Regions from separate parts of the Halomonas sp. AOP30-A1-24 genome, predicted to be linked through region 1. Evidence: predicted binding sites of a transcription regulator. Region 1 holds the regulator's gene; each other region holds the start of a gene.
The links. The regulator sigma-54, encoded in region 1, starts transcription at its own class of promoters, with help from an activator protein. The targets are predictions, from matches to a motif close to TGGCACNNNNNTTGCTNT.
Positions count from the first base shown of each region.

Region 2: the regulator sigma-54 is predicted to act here: its motif matches at 1,224-1,241, upstream of atzF (allophanate hydrolase).
Region 3: the regulator sigma-54 is predicted to act here: its motif matches at 956-973, upstream of glnA (glutamate--ammonia ligase).

Region 1 is NZ_JBQSXL010000002.1:121,108-123,379, reverse strand. It holds gene ACT3TJ_RS01795 (PTS sugar transporter subunit IIA) at 1-19, opposite strand, end outside; gene hpf (ribosome hibernation-promoting factor, HPF/YfiA family) at 24-332, opposite strand; gene ACT3TJ_RS01785 (RNA polymerase factor sigma-54) at 431-1,843, opposite strand; gene lptB (LPS export ABC transporter ATP-binding protein) at 1,967-2,272, opposite strand, start outside.
Region 2 is NZ_JBQSXL010000006.1:59,507-61,778, reverse strand. It holds gene atzF (allophanate hydrolase) at 1-1,183, opposite strand, end outside; gene urtA (urea ABC transporter substrate-binding protein) at 1,555-2,272, shown strand, end outside.
Region 3 is NZ_JBQSXL010000001.1:92,055-94,326, reverse strand. It holds gene ACT3TJ_RS00460 (acyltransferase family protein) at 1-718, shown strand, start outside; gene glnA (glutamate--ammonia ligase) at 1,207-2,272, shown strand, end outside.

The DNA.
Region 1 (2,272 bases):
GGATGGTTTCCAACGTCATTGAATTAACGCACGCCAGCGCCTTGGGCGCGAGCTTGTGCTTTTTCCTTGTGCTTAACGAGTTGACGATCAATTTTGTCTGCTAAGGCGTCAATAGCGGCATACATATCGACATCTTCGGCGTCGGCATGTAAGTCGGCGCCTGCCGCATGAAGGGTGCACGCGGCATGTTGGCGCTCCTTCTCAATAGATAAGGTGACTTGTACCGTGGTGATGTGGTCGTAATGACGTTCGATGCGTTCAAGTTTTTCATTAACGTAGTCACGCAAGGCGTCAGTCAGTTCTACATGATGACCCGTGATATTTACTTGCATTGACGTGCTCCTTATCCATCGGACTGAATTTCGATTGTAACCCTTTTTACGGTGTTGCAAAGCCCCTGTCGCGAGTTTTGCCATTTCTCTTGTAACGACTAACGCAAACGACGACGTTCACTTGATGAGGGAATGCCCAGCGACTCACGATATTTCGCCACCGTACGGCGTGCCACTGTGATGCCGCCATCTCCCAGTAATGTCACCAAACGACTGTCCGAAAGAGGTTTGCCGGGAGGCTCATCTTGAATCAACTTTTTAAGCCGGGCGCGAATCGCGGTGCTTGAGTGGCTGTCTGCGCCATCTTGCCCGCTAATTTGGCTTGAGAAAAAGTACTTAAGTTCGAAGACACCCCGTGGGGTATGGATATATTTTTGTGTGGTGACCCGAGAAATGGTTGATTCGTGCATCTCAACCGCCTCGGCAATATCGGCAAGAATCAACGGCTTCATCGCTTCTTCACCGTGCTCTAAAAAACCGATTTGGCGAGTGATAATCTCGCGCCCTACGCGTAGAAGCGTGTCGTTGCGGCTGGACAAGCTTTTGATTAGCCAGCGCGCTTCTTGCAAGTGCTCTTTTAAAAACTGGTTATCCTGACTCTTGTCTGCACGCTTGATTAAACTGGCGTAGTCGGGCTGGATACGCAGCCGAGGCAGGGCTTCAGGGTTTAGCTCCAGGTGCCAGCCTTCATGATCATGACGTACGACCAGGTCGGGCGTGATATAGCTATCGTCGGTGACGCCATAAGCGCTGCCTGGGCGTGGGTCCAGGCTTCGGATCAGACCGATCACATCGTCTAGCTGCTCATCGTCCAGGCTTAGGCGGCGCTTTAATAGGCGCATGTCATTTTTGCCCAGCGCTTCAAGAAACTGGCGAACCAATCGGCGCGCGGGAACCAGTAGGGGCGTGTCGTCGGGGAGCGTTGCAAGCTGAAGCATCAAACATTCGCGCAAGTCACGGGCGAAGACGCCCGTTGGCTCGAACTGCTGTAAGCGCATCAGAGTGGTTTCCAACTCTCGCTGGCTGAGACCTTCGATGCTCTGAGCACGTAACCCATCGCGGATATCGTTGAGCGGCTGCGTCAGGTAGCCATTGGCGTCCAGTGCATCAATCAGACTTTCGGCGATTAGCTGCTCACGAGCCGTAAAGTCGGTCATCGCCAGCTGCCAAAGGAGATGTCCATGCAGGCTTTGTCCCGCGGCCTGGCGTTCAAAATCGGGGCCTTCGCTGCTGCCAGAGCTACCCATGTCCTGGTAAGTGTCAGACCAGTCGCTATCGACAGACAGTTCCTCGGGAATGCTTTCTGACCACTCCTCGTCAGGTGTTTCGACGGTCGCCTGCTCGCCGAACTCGTCTTCCTGCTCCAGCATTGGGTTGGCATCCAGTGCCTGCTGAATTTCCTGACGTAGATCCAATGTCGATAGCTGTAGCAGTGCAATCGCTTGCTGCAGCTGAGGTGTCATGGTCAGCTGCGTACCGATACGCAATTGGAGAGAAGCTTTCATGACCATCTGAGAACCACTCGTTAATCGGAAAGCTTCACCCTAGTGCGAGTCATGTTGTTGTGCAAGTGCAATAAGCATGCCACTGATAAAATTTTTACTGCAGATCACTGTTTAGCGGTGAAATTAAATTCATAAGCGAAAATCAGCACCCAGGTAAACTTCCCTCACTTTTTGGTTATCAAGGATAGTCTGAGGGCTGCCGCCAGCAATAATGTGGCCGTCACCGACAATATAGGCGATATCGCAAATATCCAGTGTTTCTCGGACGTTATGATCAGTAATTAGCACGCCAATGTGGCGCTGTTTTAAGGCGCGAATAATGCTCTTGATTTCACCAACCGAGATGGGATCGACACCTGCAAATGGCTCGTCCAGCAAGATAAACGCGGGCTCTGTGGCCAAGGAGCGGGCAATTTCGACGCGCCGCCGCTCGCC
Region 2 (2,272 bases), on a different contig from region 1:
CCGCTTCGATAGTGGGCGCGGTAGGGGCGGTGGGGACTAACAGGCCATCGATATCATCCAAAAGATTATCGATCACCCTAACCAGCTCTTCCTTGCGGTATTGCGCCTTGAACGTATCGGTGGCGCTGTATTTACCCGCGTTACTAATAATGCCGCGCACCACGTCATTCATGTTCTGGGCATGTTCGGCCATGAAGGTTTCCACGGCGGCGTGGCGCTCTGCTACCCACGGCCCTTCATAAAGCAGGGCGGCCAGTTCAAGCATGGGGGCAAAATCAAGTTCGACGAGCGTTACCCCTTCAAGCTTTTGCCATTTTTCCACGGCCGTTTGCCATGCCTTTTCAGCCACCACGTCGCCGAAGAACTGGGGCGACTGGGGAATGGCAAGCCTGGCTAGCGGGCCAGGACGGCGTATGGCCGGGGCATCCAGGGGGAGGGCGCTTGGCGCCTTGCGTGAGAAAGCGTCGGCAGGCTCGAAGCCGGCCATTAGCTCGGCGATCTGCCCGGCATCATTGACAGTCAACGAGAAGATGGAGACACAGTCCAGCGAGCGGCACGCCGGTACTACACCATCAATGCTGAACAGGCCTTTGGTGGGTTTAAGCCCGACCAGGTTATTTAAGCCAGCGGGCACGCGACCGGAGCCTGCCGTGTCGGTACCCAGTGAGAATGGCACTAGCCCGCGTGCCACCACGGACGCCGACCCAGAACTCGAGCCGCCGCTCACCACTTCAGGATTGAAGCTATTGGCCACGGCACCAAACGGCGAGCGGGTACCCACCAGGCCGGTGGCAAACTGATCCAGATTGGTCTTGCCGATGAGTACTGCGCCCGCGGCGCGCAGCTTGTCAATCAGAGCAGCGTCACGGGTGGGTTGATAGGCGTAGGCCGGGCAGCCCGCCGTGGTGGCAAACCCGGTGGCATCAATGTTGTCTTTCGCCGCAAACGGAATGCCGTAAAGCGGCAACTTGTCTATCTTGCCGTCTGCCTCGTCCAGACGTGTTTGAAGTGCTGCCAGGGCATGAGCCAGCCCCTCCTGGTCGAGAAGTGAAATCCAGGCATTGTCGGCACTATCAAGTTTGGCCAGTTGCGTGATCAATTCACCGAGTAAGGCTCCCGGGGTTGCGCCCTCGTTATATGCCTGCCGCCATTGTTCGAGTGTCCAGCCGCGTGTGGTCATCATGTTTGGCCCTTGGTTATCCATGGTCTTGTATACAAGTCATTTTGCAAACCACAGGCCAAGAAAATGCTAAATGTTTTAAAAACAGAAGCTTGGCGATAAAAGGATAAAAATGGACAGTTTTTATGCACTTTTATCGTGCGAATCAGACCGCTTTAGCACCAATGAAGTGCTTTAAGACCCTGAATCAAAGATGGAAAACTCCTGTAAAACAACTTGTATACTTTTTATATGGTTGAATTTTTTATGTTTTTTTAAAGTGTGGAACGCATCGTGCAATGTGCAGGACGAGTTACAGGCGCTTTCAGGCAATTGAGTACACCTGATTAATGACAAATATCTAGCTGCCCGCTTGCAGCTTGGGGATGCGAAACATGAACTTGAAAAAACAGGCACTGCTGGGTCTTTCTGCACTGGCCCTTTCGGTATCGTTTCATGCGTCAGCCAATGATGACCCTATCAAAGTGGGTATCCTTCACTCCCTTTCTGGCACCATGGCTATCAGTGAGTCGACGTTAAAAGACACTGTTGAAATGCTGATCCAGCAGCAGAACGAAGCCGGTGGTCTGCTGGGTCGTCAGCTGGAAGCCGTGGTAGTGGACCCGGCCTCCAACTGGCCGCTGTTTGCCGAACGCGCCCGCGAGCTGCTGGCCCAGTATGAGGTAGACGTGGTGTTCGGCAACTGGACATCGGTATCACGTAAAGCGGTGCTGCCGGTGTTTGAAGAACTCAATGGTCTGTTGTTCTACCCGGTGCAGTACGAGGGAGAAGAGTCGTCTGCAAACGTCTTCTATACCGGTGCCGCGCCCAACCAACAGGCGATTCCCGCTGTCGAGTATTTGATTAACGAAGTCGGCATTGAGCGCTTTGCTCTGGTGGGTACCGACTATGTCTATCCGCGCACCACCAACCGCATTCTCGAAGCGTTTCTGAAAGATGAGCACGGCGTGGCAGGCGACGACATCATGGTCAACTACACGCCCTTCGGCCACTCCGACTGGCAGAACATCGTCTCCGAGATTCGTCGCTTCGGTGAAGAGGGCAAGTCTACCGCGGTGATCTCGACCATCAACGGCGACGCCAACGTGCCGT
Region 3 (2,272 bases), on a different contig from region 1:
GGTAGGCTTTGTCGCTAATGCGCTGGCGTACTTTGTTTTCGCCGGGTGGCACGGTTATTTTTTGATTATCGCCATGCAGTTTTATATCGCTTATTGGCTGTTTACCCGCTGGCAGCTGTGGCGCTTTAACCCGGTGCCGTGGCTGTGGGTGAGCTGTTGGGTGAGTATGGCGTACTGGGGAGTGGCGTATTGGTTGGGTGTGGCGCTGCCGGGGTATCTGCTCTGGGTGGCTCCTCTGGGCTGGATATATCTGTTCTTTCTGGCCCTGGTGCTGGTGCGTTACTACCCCTTTGATAGTGGAGTCCAGGCACCGCTGCGGCCTTTATGGATGCAGTACCTGTCGTGGCCTTTGTGGTTGGTCGTGTTGGTTTGTCTGCTGGTCGCGGCCAGCGTGGCGGGGTGGCTGCAGTTCTCATCCAAGGAAGTGTGGGTGATACCGCTGTTCATGCTCTCAACGCTTGTAGCGATGCGTTATTTAAAAGACATCACAGCGCCTCGCTGGGTGCGCTATATCAACCAGTATTCGTTTGGTATTTACCTGGCGCACCCCATGTTTTTTGCCATTACCGATGTGTTGGTGATGCCGTTGGCGTTGCCTATAACGGTTTACGTGCTGCTGCTGATAGTAATGGGTGCCACGGGCTCTATCCTGCTCAGTAAAATGGCGAACACCACAAAAGCCGGGGCCATGATGTTTGGCAAGCGGCTAAAAGTATAGGGCGTTGACGCGCCGTGCGGTGGGTTGGAAGCCGAGAGGGGCGCTCTACTATCTTTCCATGCACCAATTAGGTGCGTTTATGCTTATGTTTGATCTATTTTGGGTCAAAAAAACAGCTCCGTGTGTGTTTAAAAGCCTCGGGAAATATTTATGCGTCATAGAGAGGCAAGTAGGCGCAGATTTTTTATTCATTAAAACAACAAGTTAGTAATTGTTCCGGTCATTTTGGTGCAGGGTTGGCATGTTCTCTGCATTATACTTGTCAGCGGCTAGCCACCGTAGGCAGATGCCTCTCGGCGTGCTACAACAATAGCCGGTTTGAAACGATCACTAGGCGATGTGTGATTCAATTTCAGGCAAATGTTAAGCGAACAAAAAGGATAGGCCTGTCAGGCACGTACTTTATTGAATGACGGGGTTTGTCTAATAACACTTTTATCGATAGCTTACTGTTACATGCTTTAAGCCACGCCCATATCGGAGGCACAATGTCAGCCAAGACTCTCGCGCTAATTGAAGAACATGATGTTAAGTGGGTGGACCTGCGTTTCACCGATACTCGTGGTAAAGAGCAGCACGTTACCGTGCCTGCCCGCGATGTAGACGAAGAGTTCTTCGAAAATGGTCAAATGTTCGATGGCTCCTCAATCGAGGGCTGGAAAGGCATTAACGAATCCGACATGATCCTGCGCCCGGAAGATGGCACTGCTTTCCTCGACCCCTTCACCGAAGACGCTACTCTGATTTTGCGTTGCGATATCATTGAGCCAGCCACGATGCAGGGCTATGATCGTGACCCGCGTTCTATTGCTAAGCGCGCTGAGGCGTACCTGGAGTCCACCGGCCTGGGCGATACTGCTTTCTTCGGTCCGGAGCCTGAGTTCTTTATTTTTGACGAAGTACATTGGAAGTCTGATATTCAGGGTTCCATGTACAAGATTTCTTCCGACGAGGGCGCCTGGGCGACCAGTAATCAGGTAGAGGGCGGCAACCTGGGGCACCGTCCGCGCGTTAAAGGCGGTTACTTCCCGGTTCCTCCGGTCGACAGCTTCCACGATATCCGTGGCGCTATGTGTAACACCCTGGAAGCGATTGGTCAGACCGTTGAAGTTCACCACCACGAAGTGGCGAATGCGGGGCAGAACGAGATCGGCGTTAAATTCAATACGCTGGTGAAGAAGGCGGACGAAGTTCAGGAAATGAAGTACGTGATCCACAACGTGGCCCACGCGTACGGCAAAACCGCGACCTTCATGCCCAAGCCGCTGGTTGGCGACAACGGTTCTGGTATGCATATTCACCAGTCGTTCTGGAAAGATGGTCAGAACCAGTTTGCCGGTGATGAATACGCAGGCCTGTCGGAAATGGCGCTGTATTACATCGGCGGTGTGATCAAGCACGCACGCGCTCTGAACGCCTTCACCAACGCCTCTACCAACTCGTACAAGCGTTTGGTGCCGGGGTTTGAAGCGCCGGTTATGCTGGCTTACAGCGCCCGTAACCGTTCCGCCTCTATCCGGATTCCCTATACGGTCAGCCCCAAAGGCAAGCGCG